4 regions of the Citricoccus sp. NR2 genome follow, and region 1 is predicted to be linked to each of the others. Evidence: riboswitches for the same ligand, from Rfam matches in the RefSeq annotation. Region 1 holds a riboswitch; each other region holds the start of a gene.
The links. Region 1 has a riboswitch for thiamine pyrophosphate ahead of O1A05_RS01765 (YkoF family thiamine/hydroxymethylpyrimidine-binding protein). Riboswitches for the same ligand answer to the same signal wherever they lie in the genome.

Region 1 (4,674 bases):
GGGTCTTCACGACGACGAGCCGCGAGCAGTCCGAGCGCCACCGAGAGTCGGCGCTGCTCCCCGCCGGAAAGCCGGAACGGGTTCAGCGCACCCACGTGGCCGAGCCCGAATCGATCCGCCAACTCCGTGCCCAGCGGATCCTCGCCGAGTTCATCATTCACCGTGTGGGCCAGGAACTGGTGCTCCGGGTTCTGGAACACCATCACCGGTGCCGTCCCGGTGAGCTCGCCGGCATTGCCCGATCGACCAGAGCGACCGCGCAGCCGCACCAGTCCGGCGAGCGCGGTGAGCAGGGTGGTCTTGCCGGAGCCGTTGTCCCCGCGCACCACGATCCGCTCCCCCGCTCGCACGGTGAGGTCGAGCCCGTCGAGGACCGGCGGAGTCTCAGGGTCCGGGGAAACGGTGAGCCCAGCGGCGCGCAGCAGCGCCGGGGACGCCTCGGGTGTAGGGTCCTCGGCGAGCTCAGCAAACTCAGCGAACGCTTCGGCCTTCACCCCGGGCACCCAGACGCCGCTGTTCTCCAAGCGTTGGGCGTGCTCGGACAAGACGGCGTCGGTGGGGCCATCGGCCAGGATCCGCCCGGCCTCCAGCACCACGGTGCGCGCAGGCAGTCCGGGACCTCCGGCGGAGACCGAGAGCTCATCGAGCCGGTGCTCCACCAGGATCAGGGCGCCGTCGTCACCGGTCAGCTGGGTCAACAGCTCCATCACCGCGGAGACGCCAGCGCCGTCGAGCATCGACGTGGGCTCATCGGCCAGCACCAGCCGCGGCCGGGCCGCGAGCGCGGCGACCGTGGCAATCCGCTGCACCCAGCCGCCCGAGAGGATGCGGGTGCGGTGGGAGCGCAGATGAGCCGCCCTCACGTCGCCGAGCAGCTCGGTGATCCGCCCCGGAATCTCGGCCGGATCCACCCCGTGGTTCTCCAGGGTCAGGGCGATCTCATCCTCCACCAGAGGTAGGCAGATGCTGGCGTGCGGGTCCTGGGGCACCGTGCCGATGGTCCGCGTCAGCTGTGCCACGGTGGAGCCGAGCACGGGTTCCCCGTTCACCAGGCACTCCCCGGTGAGCTCCAGGGGAACCGAGTGCGGCACCACCCCACGGATCGCGTCCAACAGGGTCGATTTCCCCGCGCCCGATGCGCCCAGCAGCAGCACCTGTTCGCCCGGCGCCACCTTGAAGTCGATGTCGTCGAGCAGCACCCGGTCGCTGCGCGGGTCCACCGCTGTGAAGCCGCGCAGCTCAACCAGAGAGCCCATCGGCTCCACCGAGTTCACCGGTTCCAGCGAGGTCATCGCGCCCGGCCGATCGCGTAGTTGTCCACCACCCCGGTGGCCTTCACCGCGCGAACTAGCACCCAGGCGAGGAGCCCACCCAGGATGATCCCGGACAGGCTGTGAATGCCCAGGCGGATCCCGAAAATTTCCTGGCCCCACCAACCGAAGCGCAACGTGGAGAACCAGAACACGAAGAACGCGCCGCAGAACCCGCTCACGGCGTAGCGGCTGATCCCGAAGCGCCTGTAGCGGCCCAGGGCGAAGGGCAGCTCGGAGCCCAGACCCTGCAACAGTGCGGACACCAGCAGCACCGGACCGACCGGGGAACCAAGAAAAACGAACTCAACGGTTGCGGCCAGAATCTCCGCCAGCACTCCCGACCCGGCTTTCCGGGTGATCGCCACCGCTAGCGGCGCCACCAACAACCAGCCGCCCTGCAGCACGTGCTGGGCCAGGTCACCGGCCGGGCCCATCAGGACCGCCAAACCGTTCCAGGCCTGAACCAGCGCCCAGTAAATGAAGCCGAAGACCACGCCCAGCACCACCAGCATCACCAGGTCCTTGAGCTGCCAGCGCCAGGGACTGTCATAGGGGTTCTTCACGACGACGCCGGAACCGGCCGAGAGGTACCGCTGCTGTGTCTGACTCATCGCGCACCTGCCTCAGCTTGAGCCGGTTCAGCGGCGGCGCTGGGCGAGTCCAGCGAGATGCTCACGTGGCTGACCACATGCGGCACCTGCTCACCCACCCGCCCCCAGGCGTTGACCACCAGCGCCAGCACCTCGGCCAGGTCCCCGCGCAGCACGGTGGCGTAGTGTTCGCTCACGACGTCGATGCCGCTGGATTTTGCCGCGTCGATCGCAGCCATGATGGGCTCCATGTGCGGCAGACCGTCGTCGGCCAGCGGGTACAACGACCAGGCTGCGACGGCGGGTAGTCCGGTGAGTTCCAGGTCGACGTGCGTCTCCGCCGGCACCTCCCCGGGCACCAGCTCACAAGCGGCCTCCCCCGGGCAGCCCCGAGAGAGCAGCAGGTGGCTGGTGAGATGCGCCCGGTTTGAGGCACGGGAGGCGGCAGCGATCAGGGTGGTGGCGTACTCGGCGAGCTGCTGGCCGGCCTCTCCGGAGCGCACTCCCACATAGGTGGAGACCTCACCGGTCTCGATCACCAGGTTCTGGAGGATTCCCCGCTGCTGCGCCGTCGTCGTGGTTTCCTCGAGGGCAGCGAGGATCACGTCGACGAAGGCGTCGGTGTGGGGGTGGATGCTGATGCGCATCCCGATCCCGATCTGCTCGGGGGTGAGGGTCTGGCCAGTCACGGTGGCCGCCTTTCCGACCACCGGAACTCTTCACAGAGCTATCGGACCACTCCCTACGCCAGTACGAACTGGATCAGGTGGATTCGGGTCTGCGGCATCTCCGCACTCTCAGCACCAGTATCGGTGCACCCCGGGGTCTACGATCCTCCACCCTAGTGCCTGCACGACGCGGTTGACCAGCCCCGATGCTAGAGACACCGGGAATCGTCATCGACATCGCGGAGTCGACGGGGCACAATCGGTGAGACGGACACCCCGCGACCAAGGAGCACCATGCGCCAGACCCACCCCGAACCGGCTACCACCGCCGTGGACGCCTTCACCCGGATCCTGGGCACCTCCCACGTGCTCACCTCGACGCGGGCCACCGCCCCGTATGTGAAGGGAAACCGTTTCGGGTCAGGGCAGGTGCTCGCCGTGCTGCGTCCGGGCAACCTGGTCGAGATCTGGCGGGCACTGCAGGTCTGCGTTGACCATGACTTGATTGTGATCCCCCAGGCGGCGAACACCGGGCTGACCGGCGGGTCCGGCCCCGGCGCTCAAGACTATGACCGGGAGATCGTGATCATCTCCACCCTGCGCATCCCGCAGATCCACCTCATTAACGACGCGCGCGAGGCGGTCAGCCTGGCCGGGGCGACCCTGTTCGAGCTGGAGCAGAAACTGGCACCTCTAAGCCGCGAACCGCACTCGGTGATCGGGTCTACCTCTATCGGCGCCTCGGTGATCGGCGGCATCGCCAACAACTCCGGCGGCAGCCAGGTGCGCAAAGGACCGGCGTTCACGGAGCACGCCGTCTTCGCGCGGGTAAACGAGCAGGGCGAGCTCGAACTCACCAACCACTTAGGCATCGATCTTGGCGAGGACCCGGAGCAGATTCTGGACGCGCTACAGCAGGGACGCTGGAACCCCGACGATGTGACCGCCCCTCCGGAGGACACCCGGGCTACCGACTACGCGGAGCATGTGCGGCAGATCGTGCCGAGCCCGGCACGGTTCAACGCCGACCCGACCTTCCTCCATGAGGCATCCGGCAGTGCGGGCAAAATCATGACCTTCGCCGTGCGCACCCGCACCTTCCCGCAGGACGAGCGCACCACCACCTACTACATCGGCACCGACAGCCCCGCCGAGCTCGAGCGACTGCGGCGAACGATCCTCAGCTCGGAGGATCAGCTGCCGATTTCCGGAGAGTACATGGGCCGTGAGGCGTTCGATCTGGCGGCGAAGTACGGCAAAGACACGTTCATGGGCCTGAAGTACGCCGGCAGCCAGCAGGTGCGTCGGCTGTTCGCGCTGAAAAGCTGGGCCAACGGTGTCTTCGCGAAGGTCCCCTTCTTCGGGCCGACGGTCGCCGACACCATCGCTCAGAAAACCTTCGCCCTACTGCCGCAGCAGCTGCCGAAGCGCATGCTCGAGTACCGTGACCGGTTCGAGCATCACCTGGTGATGGTGGTCAGCGGTCAGGACGAGGAGGCCATGACTCGCCTGTTGACCGAATTCTTCGACGACGCCGAGAACCACGGCGGCTACTTCACCTGCACGAGCGACGAGGCACAGAGCGCGATGCTGCTGCGCTTCGGTGCGGCCAGCGCCATGACGCGCTACTTCAACCTGCACCGCAAGGAATCCTCCGAGATGATCACCTTCGACGTCGCTCTGCGCCGTGATGACGACGACTGGCTGGAGGTACTGCCCGAGGAGATCGCCGATCAGCTGTCGGTGAGTTCCTACTATGGGCACTTCTTCTGCCATGTGTTGCATCAGGATCATGTGGCAAAGAAGGGCGTGGACCCGGTGGCACTGAAGAAGAGGATGATGGCGCTACTGGAAGAACGCGGCGCTGCGATTCCGGCCGAGCACAACTACGGTCGGCTCTACGAACTGCCGGACGATCTGGAAGCGCACTTCCGGGAACTGGATCCGACCAACATGTTCAATCCGGGCATCGGCGGCACGTCCCCGCACCGCGACTGGAGCCGGTGAAATCGGCAACGAACCCTGGTGAAATTGACGACGAGAGCCGGGGAAATCGGCAACGAACCCCGGTGAAATCGGCAACGAGGCGGTATAGTTAAGACA
Region 2 (4,674 bases), 560 kb from region 1:
AGCCGGAGGCCTCCGTGGTGCTGTTGACCGCTATCAGTCCCACCCCGGCGGGCGAGGGCAAGACCACCGTGACGATCGGCCTGGCTGACGGGCTGCGCCGCACCGGCAGCAACGCCATGGTGGCGCTGCGCGAACCCTCGATGGGCCCGGTGTTCGGGATGAAGGGCGGGGCCACCGGTGGCGGGCGCGCGCAGGTGGCCCCGATGGACGCGATCAACCTGCACTTCACCGGGGACTTTCACGCCATCACCTCCGCCCACAACCTGCTGTGCGCGCTGATCGACAATCACCTCCACCACGGCAACGAGCTCGACCTGGATCCGCGCACCATCACCCTGCGCCGCGCCCTGGACGTGAACGACCGCTCCCTGCGCCAGGTGGTGAACGGGCTGGGCGGTCGGGCCTCGGGAGTGCCGCGCGAGACCGGTTTCGAAATCACGGTAGCCACCGAAACGATGGCGGCGTTTTGCCTCGCCGCCGACCTGGAGGACCTCACGGAGCGACTGGGTCGGATCATCATCGGGCGGACCCACGACGGCGAGGAGCGCACCGTGGCCGACCTGGGAGAGCAGGGCGCCCAGGGGGCTATGGCGGTGGTGCTGAAAGACGCGGTGCTGCCGAACCTGGTGCAGACCCTGGAGGCCACCCCGGCGGTGGTGCACGGCGGACCGTTTGCCAATATTGCGCATGGAGCGAATAGCATCATCGCGCTGAACACCGCCCGCCGGCTCGCCGACGTCGTCGTCACCGAAGCGGGGTTCGGGGCGGATCTGGGCGCGGAGAAGTTTATGCAGATCACCGGGCCGACCGCGGGCGCAATGCCCAACGCCGTCGTGGTGGTGGCCACCGTGCGCGCGCTGAAATTCAACGGGGGCATGGGATTGGCCACGCTGAACGATCCGGGCACGGCCGGCCTTGAGGAACACCTGGCCGCACTGGAGGCCGGAGTCGTCAATCTCGGCCGCCACGTGGAAAACATGCAACGCTTCGGGGCGCCGGTGGTGGTGGCCATCAACCGCTTCACCCAGGACGACGACGCCGAACTGGCTTGGCTGCAGGACTGGTGTCGGGACCAGGGGGTGGCCTGTGCGGTAACCGAGGTGTGGGCACACGGCGGGGCGGGGGCCGAGGAGCTCGCCGGGCACGTGCGCGCCGCCCTGGAGCAGGGGCGCACCGCCGAGGGGCTGTTCACGCCCGAGACCGGGGCGCGGGAGAGGATCGAGCGGATCGTCACCGAGATCTACGGTGGGGCCGGCGTGGAATACTCTGCGCTCGCGGCGCGGCAGCTGGCTGACCTGGAAGCTGCGGGTGAGGACCGGGTGCCGGTGTGCATGGCGAAAACCCCTTACTCGTTCTCCGATGACCCTGCACGGATGGGGGCGCCCGAGGGCTTCACCGTGAGCATCCGGGAACTGCGACGGCGACCGGGTGCGGGATTCCTGGTGGCGCTGACCGGGCAGATCCTTACCATGCCCGGGCTGCCGCGCCGTCCCGCCGCCGACGGGATGAGCGTCGTCGACGGTCAGATCTCGGGGCTGAGCTGACCCGCAGCTGCGGCTCGGTGTTTGCGCCGCAGCAGTAACCTGGCCGGCGCCCTTCCGCGCACTGGGCCTGGTGGCCTACAGTGGTGGGAAGTGACGCGGGGTGCCGCCGATCCTTGTGGGATCCGGGCGGCTGAGATAACACCCGTTGAACCTGATCCAGTTCGTACTGGCGAAGGGACGTCCACAGCGAGGTGTCGGTTTGCGCATCCCGGTGGTCTCTCTTGGCCACCGTCAGAAAGGCCCACCGTGACCTCAGCTACCGTCGCCTCTCCTCCCACCACCCCGGGCACTGCGTCCCGACCGGTTTCTGCCGCCCCTGACCTGAGTGACCGCATCGTCGTCGTCACCGGAGGCGCTCGCGGCCTGGGCCGCCACCTCACTGAGGCGTTTCTCGAAGCCGGAGCGCGGGTGGTGATCGGGTACCTTTCCAGCCGAGACGCCGCCGAGGAACTAGTGGCGCGGCACCCGGATCGAACCGTGGCCGTCCGGGCTGATGTGCGCCACCGTGACGAGGTGCAGGCCCTGGTGAGTGCCGGGCGTGAGCGGTTCGGGGTGCCGGTGAACGTCGTCGTCAACAATGCCCTGGTGAACTTCTCCTTCAACGGGGACGCGCGGCCCAGCGTCGAGCAGATCACCGGCGCGGATTTTGCCCGCCAGTACGAGGGCGCGGTGGAGGGTGCACTGCACCTGATCCAAGCGGCGCTGCCGGACTTTGAGGAGGCCGGGGAGGCGCGGGTGATCAATGTGGGTACGAATCTGGTGCAGAATCCGGTGGTGCCATACCACGACTACACTGCGGCGAAGGCGGGATTGTTGGCGCTGACCAGGACGTTTGCCGCCGAGTTGGGTCCGCGCGGGGTGCGGGTGAACATGGTTTCCGGCGGACTGCTGCGCAGCACGGATGCGTCGTCGGCCACTCCGGACGAGGTGTTCGACGCGATTGCCGCCGCCACGCCGCTGCGCGAGGTCACCACCCCCGCCCAGTTCGCCGACGCGGTGCTGTTCTTCGCCAGTGAGGGATCCCGGGCGGTCACCGGGCAGAACCTGGTGGTTGACGGCGGGCTGGTGATGAACTGATGACGACGTTTCCCGAACTGGATCTGCTCCGCGAACGGGCGCCGTTGGTCCAGTGCCTGACCAATACGGTGGTCCAACAGATCACCGCCAACGTGTTGCTGGCCGTGGGTGCGGCCCCGGCGATGGTGGCGCACCCGGTAGAGGCCCCCGAATTCGCGCGGGTGGCCGACGGGGTGCTGGTCAACCTCGGCACCATCTCCGATGCGACAGCCGACGCGATGCGTGCCGCGGTGGCTGCCGCCGGCGAGACCGAGACTCCCTGGGTGTTGGACCCGGTGGCGGTGGGTGGACTCAGCGTGCGCACCCGGCTGGCTCACGAGCTGGTGGAGGGGCGGCCGAGCGCGATCCGCGGCAACGCCTCGGAGATCCTGGCGCTGGCCGGGGCCGGTTCCGGGGGCCGCGGGGTGGATGCCACCGACGCCGTCGATACCGTGCTGGACTCCGCCCGGGCCCTGGCCGAGCGCACCGGGGCCGTGGTAGCGGTGTCCGGACCGAGTGACGCCATCGTCTCGCCGGGGCGGGTGAGCCAGGTGACCGGCGGGCACCCGGTGATGCAGCAGGTGATCGGCACCGGATGTTCCTTGGGCGCGGTGACGGCGGCGGCCCTGGGGGCCGTGCGTTTCGGAGTGGAGGTTCACTCCGATCACGACGCCGTGCTCGCCGCCCACGCCCTGCTCTCCGCGGCGGGCACCCTGGCGGCCGAGACCACTGTGCGCCCCGGTAGCTTCAGCGTGGCCTGGATGGATGCCCTCCACGAGCTCACTCCGGAACGGGTCGGCGAGCTGGTCACGGTGGAGGAGCGCGCATGAGCCCCCGCGAGCGGGCCGAGCGCGCCGCCGCCATCGACTGGTCGCTCTACCACGTCACCGACACCGGGTACTCCGGCGGCCCGGCCCGAGTGCCCGAGGTGGCGGCCGCGGCGGTGGCTGGGGGTGCGACCGTCATCCAGGTACGCGACAAAACCCTCGACGACGACGCCCTGATCCAGCTGGTGCGCGCCTGCCGGGTCCGCATCGTGGAGGAGGTGGGGGTGGCCCGTTTCGAACAGGTCCCCCTCTTCGTCAACGACCGGCTGGAGGTGGCCCGCGTCACCGGCTGCCACCTGCACGTGGGCCAGTCCGACGATTCCGTCGCCCGAGCCCGTGGCGTCCTCGGCGAGAAAGTGCTGATTGGGCTGTCCACTTCTTCGGCAGCTGAGGTGGACTCTGCTGCCCGGGCCGAGGGCGATGCCCGCCCGGATGTGATTGGCATTGGCCCCGTCTGGGTCACCGCCACTAAGCCCGACGCCGCCGAGCCTTTAGGGATCGATGGCCTGCGAGATCGGCTCCGGGTTCGCGACGCAGCCTGTTCCCAGCACCCCGAGGCGCCCGCACTGCCCGCGGTCGCCATTGGCGGCATTGACCGAGAGCGCGCCCGCTCGGTCGCGGCCACCGGAGTCGACGGGATCTGCGTGGTGTCCGCGATTGCTTCCGCGCCGAGCCCGCGTGTTGCCGCTGCTCGACTGCGCGAGGAGGTGGCATGCGCCCGCCCACAGCCTTGACCATTGCCGGCTCGGATTCCTCCGGGGGTGCGGGCATTCAAGCCGATCTGAAAACCTTCACGGCCCTGCGCGTGTACGGTGCCTCGGTGCTCACCGCGCTCACCGCGCAGAACACCCAGGGCGTGCAGCAGGTCATCCCGGTGGCCCCGGCCGACGTCGTCGCTCAACTCACCTCGGTGGTGGATGATGTGCCGATCGATGCCACGAAGATCGGCATGCTGGGCAGCCCGGAGGTGGTTGCCGCGTTGGCCGAACTGATAGCCCGTCGGCGTCAGGATCTGGGCACCCTGGTGGTTGACCCGGTGCTGGTGGCGACGTCTGGTGATGCGCTGACGTCGGACGATGCCGCCCATACCCTGCGCGAATTACTGCTGCCGCTGGCGGATGTGCTGACGCCGAATCTACCCGAAGCCGCCCGGTTGCTGGGCACCGAGCCCGCCGTGAACCGGGCACAGATGGTGGAACAGGGTCGGGCGCTGCACGAGCTGGGTGTGCCGGTGGTGGTGATGAAGG
Region 3 (4,674 bases), 550 kb from region 1:
GTTGCGCACGCCAGGGGCGCCGGAGGATTCCTTTTCCGATGACCCGCTGCGGATGATGCGGGCGGCACGCTTCGCTGCCCAGCTCGGATTCGCCGTGAACGACACGGTGGTTCAGGCGATGATCGCGATGGCTCAGCGGATCGACATTATTTCGGCGGAGCGGGTGCGCGAGGAGCTGGTGAAGTTGATCCTGGCGGATCAGCCGCGGGCGGGAATCGACCTGCTGGTGCGCACTGGACTGGCTGATCAGGTGCTACCCGAGGTGCCGGCGCTGCAGTTGGAAACCGACGAGCACCACCGACACAAAGACGTGTACAACCACTCACTGACGGTGCTCGAGCAGGCATTGGACCATGAGGCCGACTATGTGGAGGCCCCGGATTTCGTGTTGCGTTTTGCAGCGTTGATGCATGACGTGGGCAAGCCGGCGACGCGACGCTTCGAGCGTTCGGGCGCGGTGAGTTTCCGGCACCACGACGTCGTGGGAGCCAAGCTCGTGCGGAAGCGAATGCGGGTGCTGAAGTTCGACAACGACACCATCAAGGCGGTGGCCACCCTGGTGGAACTGCACATGCGGTTCTACGGGTATGGCGACGCCGGTTGGTCGGATTCGGCGGTGCGTCGCTACGTGACCGATGCTGGCGACCAGCTGCAGCGGCTACACGCCCTGACCCGCTCTGACGTGACCACCCGGAATCGGCGTAAAGCGGAGCGACTGGCCCATGCTTACGACGACCTGGAACAGCGGATTGCCGAGCTGCTCGAGCGCGAAGAGTTGGATGCGATTCGGCCGGACCTCGACGGCAAGCAGGTCATGGAGCTGCTCGGCATCTCGCCGGGACCCTTGGTCGGGCGAGCATACAAGCACCTGTTGGAGTGGCGGCTCGACGATGGCCCGCATGATGAAGAGACCGCGAAGGCCGAGGTGCTGCGGTGGTGGGCCGAACAGCCCGAGCATCCCAGTGCTTCCAAGTCGGCCGACTCGGATGACTGACCTGTCCCGGCTTGTTGAGGTGGTCTTGTGGCCCGCGGCACTCCATGGTGAGCGAGAATCCGAGCAAATTTCGCTGGATCGTTGAGGTCCGACCATGTCCATCGCACTCACCCGCGATCCTTGCCTCTGGCCACCAGAAATCGACGCGACCTATCGGGAATTCGTTGTGGGCTCGCCCTACTGACGAAGCCCGGGCCAGAAGCGAAGTGGGAGCCGGAATCACGGGCTTGTTGCGACTCAACGAAAAGGACACCGCGGCGATGCGCTGTTTTTCCCAGGTGGCCGCGGGGTACCAGTCGTCCGGGCATGATGCAGCGCCGATGCGAGGGCGGACGGCGGTTCGGGCGGCAACGGCATGCGTTCAAGCATGGCCGAGGAGAAAGAGAAAGGGGCCAGCGCTGCGGTCATCTGTGGATAACCGCAACGCCGGCCCCTCGAGATCAGGGCTTCAGCTGGTCAAAGCCTCAGTTCTTCAGGCCTTTAGCGCCTCGGCGGCAGAGGTCGAGGGCCGACCGATGAGGTCCTGCAGATCCGTGCTCTCGGAGTACAGCGCCCCCTGCTCGATGATCGGGTCCATGCTCGCAAACATGGCAGCGACCTCGGACGGCAGGCCGAAGCCTTCCAGGGTGGCCTGGTACTCGGCGACGGTCTGGTTTTCGTAGGTCACTTCCTTGCCCAGAACGTCGCCCACAGCAGCGGCGATTTCCGGGTAGGTGAGCGCGGGCGCACCGGCCAGCTCGTAGACCTTGCCGGCGTGATTTTCACCGGTGACGACGACGGCAGCCGCCTCGGCATAGTCGCGGCGCGCGGCCCCGGACACCTTCGCCGAGCCGGCGGCGCCGAAGAACTTACCGGTAGCCTCGCCCGAAGCCAGAGCGGAGGCGTAGTTCTCCCAGTACCAGCCGTTGCGCAGCCGCGTGTGGTCGATGCCGCTGTCGGCCAGCAGCTGTTCGGTGGCGGCGTGCTCCGGCGCCAGGCCGAGCTCCGAGGTGTCCAGGTTGAGCAGGCTCGTGTAGGCAATGAAGGAAACGTGAGCAGCCTTCGCAGCGTTGATGATGTTGGTGTGCTGAGCTACGCGCTGACCCACCTCGCTGCCTGACACCAAGACGAGGCGATCCACGCCGGACAGGGCGGCGGTGAGGGCTGCTTCGTCTTCGTAGGAAGCTACGCCAAGAGCAATCCCCTGATCAGAGAGGGGCTGCGCTTTCTCAGCAGAGCGGACGACGGCGACCAGGTCGCTCGCGGCCACACCGCGCTGCAGCAGTGATTCGATGATGAGACCACCCAGGTGGCCGGTGGCTCCGGTGACGGCAATGCGCATGATGTTCCTTCTTTCGGTCGGTGCCTGTTGGCGGCGATGGAATCACTGTAGCGCTTACCTAAAGTAAGTGCAACTGAAAAGTCAGCACTAACCATAAGCGTATACTGGAAGGCATGACGTTCGATCCAGATGCCGAAGCAGAAGCGGAAGACTTCGCGCCCGATGTCTTCTCGAGTGCCTGCACTTCCCGCACCGCCTTGCAGCACCTCACCGGTCGCTGGGGATCGCTGATCATGGTGGCGCTGAAGCTCAGCGGCGAACCCATGCGGTTCGGGGAGATTCGGCGCCGGATCGATGGTGTCAGCGAACGAATGCTCTCTCAGACCCTCGGTCAGTTGGAACGCGACGGGATGGTGGTCCGCACCGTGCACAGCACCATTCCCCCGAACGTGGACTACGGTCTGACGCCGCTGGGCGTGAAAGTTGCGGTGCCGCTGGCGGAGCTCACCGCCGTCGTCGAGGCCGAATTGCCCCAGGTGATCGCCGCGCAGCAGGAGTATGACGCTACTGCCCCGCAGAGGTGACGCGGCGGCGGAGCTGACGTAAAGTCGTCAACACCTATACAACGTGACACGGGGTGCCCCTGGTTCGTAACGAATCGGCGGCTGAGAACAGACCCGTTGAACCTGATCCAGATCATGCTGGCGAAGGGATTGTCGATTAATGACGCATGTCCACACCCGTTCCGAGATCCACCTCAACCTGTTTGCTACCGCATGCGGGCATCATGCGGCGGCCTGGCGTGCTCCCGATTCTGCTGTCGAGCGGATCGGGGCCATCGAGTATTGGGAGCAACTGGCCCAGCTGGCCGAGCGCGGCTGCCTCGACGCGTTCTTTCTGGCCGACGGGCAGGCGCTGGGGCCGGGCAGTGCGCCGGTGCGGTACTTCGATCCGCTGACCACGCTGGCGGCGGTGGCCCGGGCGACGGAGCGGATCGGGCTGGTGGCAACGATCTCCTCCACCTTCTGGACGCCGTTCCCGGCAGCGCGGATGCTCGCTAGCCTCGACCACCTCTCGGGTGGGCGCGCGGGGGTGAATGTGGTGACGTCGATGACGGACGCCGAAGCCCGGAATCACGGGATGGACCGCCTGCCGGGGCGCGAACAGCGGTACGCCCGGGCCGAGGAGTTTATCGTGGCCATGCAGGGATTGTGGGACTCCTGGGAGGACGGCGCGGTGCGGGCGGACCGGGACGGAGCCTACCTGGATGCCGCGCGAATTCACCCGGTGGACCACCGGGGACGCTACTTCGAGGTGGCCGGGCCGCTGACGGTGCCGCGTTCACCGCAGGGGCGGCCGGTGGTGCTGCAGGCCGGGGCCTCGGAGCCGGGGCGCGCGCTGGCGGCACGCTACTCGGAGGGGATCTACGCGGTGGCGTGGGATGCGCAGGCGGGCCGACGGTATCGGGCGGATCTGCGACGTCGTGTGGCCGCGGCAGGCCGGAACCCGGACGACGTCGTCGTGATGCCGGGCCTGGTGACCGAGGTAGCCTCCACCGAACGGGAGGCCAGGGCGCGGCGGGCCGAACTGGATGCGCTGCTGCCGGTGGCGGAATCGTTGCGTCAGCTGTCGTTCTTTGTGGGTCAGGATGCCTCCGACTGGGAGCTGGATGCGCCCGTGCCGGAGCTGCCGCCCGTGGAGGAATTCACGGGGCCGGTGGGCCGCTATGCCACGGTGCTGCGGATGATCGAGACCCGGCAGCCCACGGTGCGCGAGTTGTTGGGGTTGCTGGCGGCCGGGGGTGGGCACGCCACGCTGATAGGCACCCCGGAACAGGTGGCTGAGACGATGCTGAACTGGGTGGATTCCGGGGCGGCGGATGGGTTCAACCTGATGCCGCCCACCCTGCCGGGGTCGCTGGAGGACGTGGTGGAGCAGCTGGTGCCGGAACTGCAGCGCCGGGGTCGGTTCCGGCGCGAATACCGGGAGACCACGTTGCGTGAGCGGTGGAGTCGGGAGTGAGGCGGGCCGAGTGAGGGCAGGCTCGGCTCATTTCGGCACATAGGCCTGTCGCCGGATACCCTGGAGAGGTGAACCCCTTGAATTGGAACATGCCGCTGGTCTGGGTATGGCTGGCGCTGTTCTGCATTGTTTTCGCCCGGGCCGGGGCGACCTACGTGGTGGGCCGGCTGGTGCGCCGCGGTGCCGCGCGGTTTGAGCGCGCCGAGAAGTTGCTCGCTTCGCCGTCGTACCTCACGGCCGAAGCCCGGATTAATCGCTGGGGCGCCCCGGTGGTGGCGGTGAGTTTCCTGACGATCGGGTTCCAGACCCTGGCAAACCTCAGCGCGGGCGCCACTCGGATGTCGGCCTGGCGATACCTACCCGCACTGGTGGTCGGCGGCGCGGCGTGGGCGACCAT
Region 4 (4,674 bases), 900 kb from region 1:
CGCCACTGCCATGCCGTCGGCGCGCAGGACGATGCCCAACGGCGGCGCCCAGCCAGCCATCTGATGCTCCAGCGGACCCGACGAGGCCACGGTGACCGCGAGCGCGAGCGAGATCAGGGCGCTCAGCGCGGCAGTGATGACGCCAGGCAGCACCTGGCGGTGACGTGACAGGCATAGGCACACCACAGCGCCGAGCACCGGCAGCAGCACCACCGCCGGCAACAGTGCGGAAGCACCTGGGATATCAGTCATCGGCTCTCCTGCTCTCCGGTATCCGCAGCGCCCTCAGTGTCCTCAGTCTCCTCGGCATCGTCGAGGTCGGTCAGTTCCTCCTCGTGCACTGCTCGCAGCAGCACGAGACCCACTCCAGTGAACGCCACGGTGATCACGATCCCGGTCAGGGCCAGCGCCTGGGGTACCGGGTCCGGGGCCTCGCTGCGCACGGCGAGCCCGACCAGGATCATCAGAGTGCCTCCGCCGGTGATGTTCAGTGCGATCAGCCGAGACAGCGGCTCCTCCACGGTGAGCAGACGGATCAAGGCGATCCCCGTCAGCAGAGCTCCCAGCCACAACGTCAGCTCACTCATGATCGGCTTCCTCGGGCCGAGGCCAGGAATACCACGGCGAGGCTAGCGCCGATGCTCACAGCCAGCAGCGTCTCGAGCACCACGGTGACCACACCGGCCCCCTCACCGCGCAGCATCAGCCACGACTCGCCGAGCACCAGCCCGCCCACGCCCACGGCCACGAAGCCGAGCACTCCGACCACCAGCAGCGCCGTCAGTCCGGTTCCGGGGGCGATGGCGCGGAAACGCGAAGCGTGCAGCAGGATCAGCACGGCTGCACCAGCGGCGCCGGCTTGGAACGCGCCGCCGGGCTGGGAGGAGCCGGCGAACAGCACCCAGGCCGCCAGCAACAGCGCCACCGGGGCGACCAGGCGCACGAAGAGCCGCAGCAGTGGTGCGTCGTCGTCAGGTTCAAGGACTCCAGCATCACCACTGTCCGAGGTGACGGGCTGAGGGTTCGAGGCGGTCCCGGACGAGCGGACGAAGGCCAGTGCCACCACCACGGCGACCAACAGCACCACCATCTCCATCAGGGTGTCGAAGGAGCGGAGATTCAGCAGCACCCCGGTGATGCCGTGCTCCACCCCGGTGGCCGGCAGCGCTCGCTCCACCTCGGCACCGAGCCCCGGCTCCGCGGCAGGCGATGTTGTCTCAGACACCGGCACAATGCGCGCCAGCGCAACCCCGAGCCCGGTTCCCAGGCCTGTCCCGAGTGTCAGGCCGAGCAGACCCCGCCCGCTTACCCAGCGTCGCCCAGGGGTCTCGGGCAGCAGGGTGGCCACCCAGCCGAAGAGTGCCCCCGTCACTCCTGTGCCGATTACCGCCTCCGCCAGGGCCACATCGGGGACCCCGATCATCGCCCAGTAGCCGCTCAGCAGCACGCCGAAGACCAGAAACAGCACCACGGCGGTCATCCGTCGCGGAGCGTAGAGGGCGAGCACGGCCGCGACGAGCACGACGGCGGCCAGCACCACGTGCACGGCGTTCACGTCACTGGGCGGAATCACGCGTCGTCGTCCCGTGAGAGCAGAGTGGCTGCCGTGGCGGCGGTTGCCAACGCGAGCAGCCAGACAAGCAAGACCTTCAGCACCGCCGCCACCGTATCCATTTGGACCATCACGGCCAGGGCCGCGAACCCCAACCCCAGGGAGTCGGCCTTGGTGAGCGCGTGCAGGCGGGATCTCAGGTCGGGGAAGCGGAGCAGACCCACGGTTCCTGCAGTGAAAAACACGGCCGCGCCCAGAGCAGCCAGCACGGTCACCGCATCGGCAAGCACACTCATGAAGCGGACCGTCTCTGCGTTTCGGCGGCCAGGCGCACCACAACGATCACGGCGGCTAGGGCTACCAGGCCCAGAGCGATGTCGCGCAGCGCCGGCTGGTCTGTCAGCACCGATCCGATCAGCATGATCCCTGCCCCGGTCGTGCCGGCGAAGAGCACACCTGTGAGGCGATCGCGCCCGGTGGGTCCGCGGACCACACGCACCAGACTGATCAGCACGTTGACCGTGAGCAGAATGAGGAGCCCGGTGAGGGTCATCTCGACAATCATGGCTCTCCTGTGAAGACGCATGTGGCCACGGCACCTGGTGGTTTTCGCAGTTCCATCGATTTTCCAGCCTACGTGAGATCGCCGATGCCTGACCACGCGTCGAGGGCGCTATGCTGGATGGACATTCGACAGGGGAGCACCCACGCTGGTGCTGAGAGTGCGCGACGCAAGCGCAGACCCTCGAACCTGCTTCCGGTTAGCACCGGCGAAGGAAGTCGAGAATTCTCTCCCCGCACGGATTCTGCCGCACGCGGTGGGCTCCGTGCGGCCCCTCCACTTCACCGACGGAGGATCCATGCTCAACCCAACCCGTTCGCGCCGCACGCGCACCACCCTCACCCTCTCCGGCCTTGCCGTCGTCAGTACTCTGGCGCTGGCCGGATGCTCGCTGACCGGAGGATCTGGTGACTCCAACGGCTCCGATGAGGCTGGGGGATCCGGCGGCACCGTGACCATCATGACCCACGACTCGTTCGCGATCTCCGAAGAGCAGATCGCCGAGTTCGAAGAGCAGACCGGCTACGAGCTAGTCACTACCGCGCCCGGGGACTCCGGCGCCCTGGTGAACCAGCTGATCCTGCAGAAGGACTCCCCCACCGTGGACGGGGTGTACGGCATCGAGGACTACTCCACCGCCCCGTTAGTGGACGAGGGGGTCATGGCTGAATACTCCTCCGAGGCGCTGCCCGATTCCGCACAGGAGCTGCTGGCCGACGGCGACGCGGCTGGCTACTTCACCCCGATCGATCAGGGCCAGGTGTGCATCAACGTGGACGACGCCTGGTTCGAGGACGATGCCCGCAACACCAACGAGCTGGCCGCCCCCACCTCGCTGGAGCAGTTGCGTGATCCGGAGTACGCCGAGTTGCTCACCGTGATCGACCCGAACACCTCCTCCCCCGGGCTCGCATTCCTTGCGGCCACCGCCACCGCCTACCCCGACGGCGAATGGGAGAACTACTGGAGTGACCTGCTCGACGGCGGTGCGACCGTGGCCTCCGGCTGGTCGGACGCCTACTACGTGGAGTTCTCCGGATCCAGCGGCGAGGGCCCCTCCCCGCTGGTGCTGAGCTACTCGTCGTCGCCCGCTTATGAGCCCACCACCAGCATCATCGAGGACTCCTGCTCCCCGCAGGTCGAATACGCCGGGGTCGTCGAGGGCGCGCAGAATCCGGAAGGCGCCCAGGCGTTCATCGACTTCCTGCTCGCCGAGGACTTCCAGGCCTCGCTGCCGGAGGCGATGTACATGTACCCGGTGGACGACAGTATTGAACTTCCCACCGAGTGGACCGAGAACGCCCAGCTCGCCGAGGACCCGATCCGGCCGGACACCGCCGAGGTGGCCGAGCAGCGCGCTGACTGGCTGTCCACCTGGACCGAGCTCTACGAGTCCTGACCCTGCACCGCATCGGCCGGCCCCTCGCATGGACGCTGGCGGGAACACTCCCGCTGGCGTTCCTTGCCGTGTTCTTCGTATGGCCCGTCGGAGCCATGCTGACCCGCGGGTTCCTCGGCGAGCACGGGGTCGACCTCACCGGGTTCGCCGAAGTGCTGGGCAGTGCGCGCAGCTGGCGGATCATCGGGCACACCCTGTTCATGGCGGTTGCTGGCACGGCGGGGGCGGTGCTGCTGGGCATCCCCGGCGCCTACATCCTCTACCGGTGCCGGTTCCCCGGTCAGTCGGTGCTGCGCGGAATCTCCACCATCCCGTTCGTACTGCCCACCGTGGTGGTGGGGGTGGCCTTCCGTGCCCTGTTCGGCCCCGGCGGGCCGCTGCAGTTCCTGGGTCTGGACCAGACGACAGCGGCGGTCGTTCTCGCGATGGTGTTCTTCAACTTCTCGGTGGTGGTGCGCCAGGTGGGCGCGCTGTGGCAGGTGCTGGATCCGCGCACCGTGGATGCCGCGCGCACCCTGGGCGCCTCCCCGCTGCGCGCGTTCACCACCGTCACCCTGCCCGCGCTCGGACCCGCCATCGCCTCCTCCGCGGGGTTGGTGTTCCTGTTCTGTTCCACCGCCTACGGCATCGTCCGCTCGCTGGGCGCGCCGGGTGTGGGCACCGTGGAAACCGAGATCCACCGGCAGACCCACGTGTTCCTGGATCTGCGCACCGCCGCGGTGTTCTCGGTGCTGCAGTTCGTGTTCGTGCTCGCCTCGGTGGGGCTCACCCAAGTAGTACTGAAGCGCACCACCACCGGGCTGCGGCTGCAACAGTCCCACACCCACCGGCCCACCCGCGCCGACGTCGTGCCCCTGGGCCTCACCCTGGCCACCGTGGTGCTGCTGGTCGCCGGGCCCCTGGTGTCCCTGGTGGTGCGCTCGTTCCGTACTGCTGGCGAGTGGAGCGTGACTAATTACCTGCTGCTGGCCACCAGCTCCGGGACCGGGTACGCCGGCGGTGCCACGGTGCTCGAGGCACTGGAGCATTCCGTGCGGATCGCCGTCGACGCCACGTTGATCACCCTGGTGATGGCGGTGCCGCTGGCGTTTCTGCTCACCCGCCCGGTGCGCACCGTGTGGGGGCGGCGGCTGCAGCGCGGCATGGATGCGCTGATCATGC

Region 2: linked by a shared signal. The riboswitch ahead of O1A05_RS04315 (3-oxoacyl-ACP reductase) and the one ahead of O1A05_RS01765 (YkoF family thiamine/hydroxymethylpyrimidine-binding protein) in region 1 are both predicted to bind thiamine pyrophosphate.
Region 3: linked by a shared signal. The riboswitch ahead of O1A05_RS04300 (NtaA/DmoA family FMN-dependent monooxygenase) and the one ahead of O1A05_RS01765 (YkoF family thiamine/hydroxymethylpyrimidine-binding protein) in region 1 are both predicted to bind thiamine pyrophosphate.
Region 4: linked by a shared signal. The riboswitch ahead of O1A05_RS05960 (thiamine ABC transporter substrate-binding protein) and the one ahead of O1A05_RS01765 (YkoF family thiamine/hydroxymethylpyrimidine-binding protein) in region 1 are both predicted to bind thiamine pyrophosphate.

Annotation. Positions count from the first base shown of each region.
Region 1 covers NZ_CP115154.1:375,543-380,216, forward strand. Annotated here, with positions in the region: gene O1A05_RS01755 (ABC transporter ATP-binding protein) at 1-1,292, opposite strand, end outside; gene O1A05_RS01760 (ECF transporter S component) at 1,289-1,924, opposite strand; gene O1A05_RS01765 (YkoF family thiamine/hydroxymethylpyrimidine-binding protein) at 1,921-2,592, opposite strand; TPP riboswitch at 2,625-2,735, opposite strand; gene dld (D-lactate dehydrogenase) at 2,866-4,578, shown strand; gene O1A05_RS01775 (ATP-binding protein) at 4,674-4,674, shown strand, end outside.
Region 2 covers NZ_CP115154.1:932,276-936,949, forward strand. Annotated here, with positions in the region: gene O1A05_RS04310 (formate--tetrahydrofolate ligase) at 1-1,544, shown strand, start outside; TPP riboswitch at 1,631-1,739, shown strand; gene O1A05_RS04315 (3-oxoacyl-ACP reductase) at 1,791-2,621, shown strand; gene thiM (hydroxyethylthiazole kinase) at 2,621-3,430, shown strand; gene thiE (thiamine phosphate synthase) at 3,427-4,161, shown strand; gene thiD (bifunctional hydroxymethylpyrimidine kinase/phosphomethylpyrimidine kinase) at 4,140-4,674, shown strand, end outside.
Region 3 covers NZ_CP115154.1:927,207-931,880, forward strand. Annotated here, with positions in the region: gene O1A05_RS04285 (CCA tRNA nucleotidyltransferase) at 1-994, shown strand, start outside; gene O1A05_RS04290 (SDR family oxidoreductase) at 1,467-2,315, opposite strand; gene O1A05_RS04295 (winged helix-turn-helix transcriptional regulator) at 2,429-2,839, shown strand; TPP riboswitch at 2,879-2,986, shown strand; gene O1A05_RS04300 (NtaA/DmoA family FMN-dependent monooxygenase) at 2,979-4,277, shown strand; gene O1A05_RS04305 (DedA family protein) at 4,346-4,674, shown strand, end outside.
Region 4 covers NZ_CP115154.1:1,276,654-1,281,327, reverse strand. Annotated here, with positions in the region: gene O1A05_RS05985 (complex I subunit 5 family protein) at 1-252, opposite strand, end outside; gene O1A05_RS05980 (NADH-quinone oxidoreductase subunit K) at 249-587, opposite strand; gene O1A05_RS05975 (hydrogenase subunit MbhD domain-containing protein) at 584-1,573, opposite strand; gene O1A05_RS05970 (cation:proton antiporter) at 1,570-1,848, opposite strand; gene O1A05_RS05965 (hypothetical protein) at 1,845-2,117, opposite strand; TPP riboswitch at 2,238-2,348, shown strand; gene O1A05_RS05960 (thiamine ABC transporter substrate-binding protein) at 2,413-3,513, shown strand; gene O1A05_RS05955 (ABC transporter permease) at 3,609-4,674, shown strand, end outside.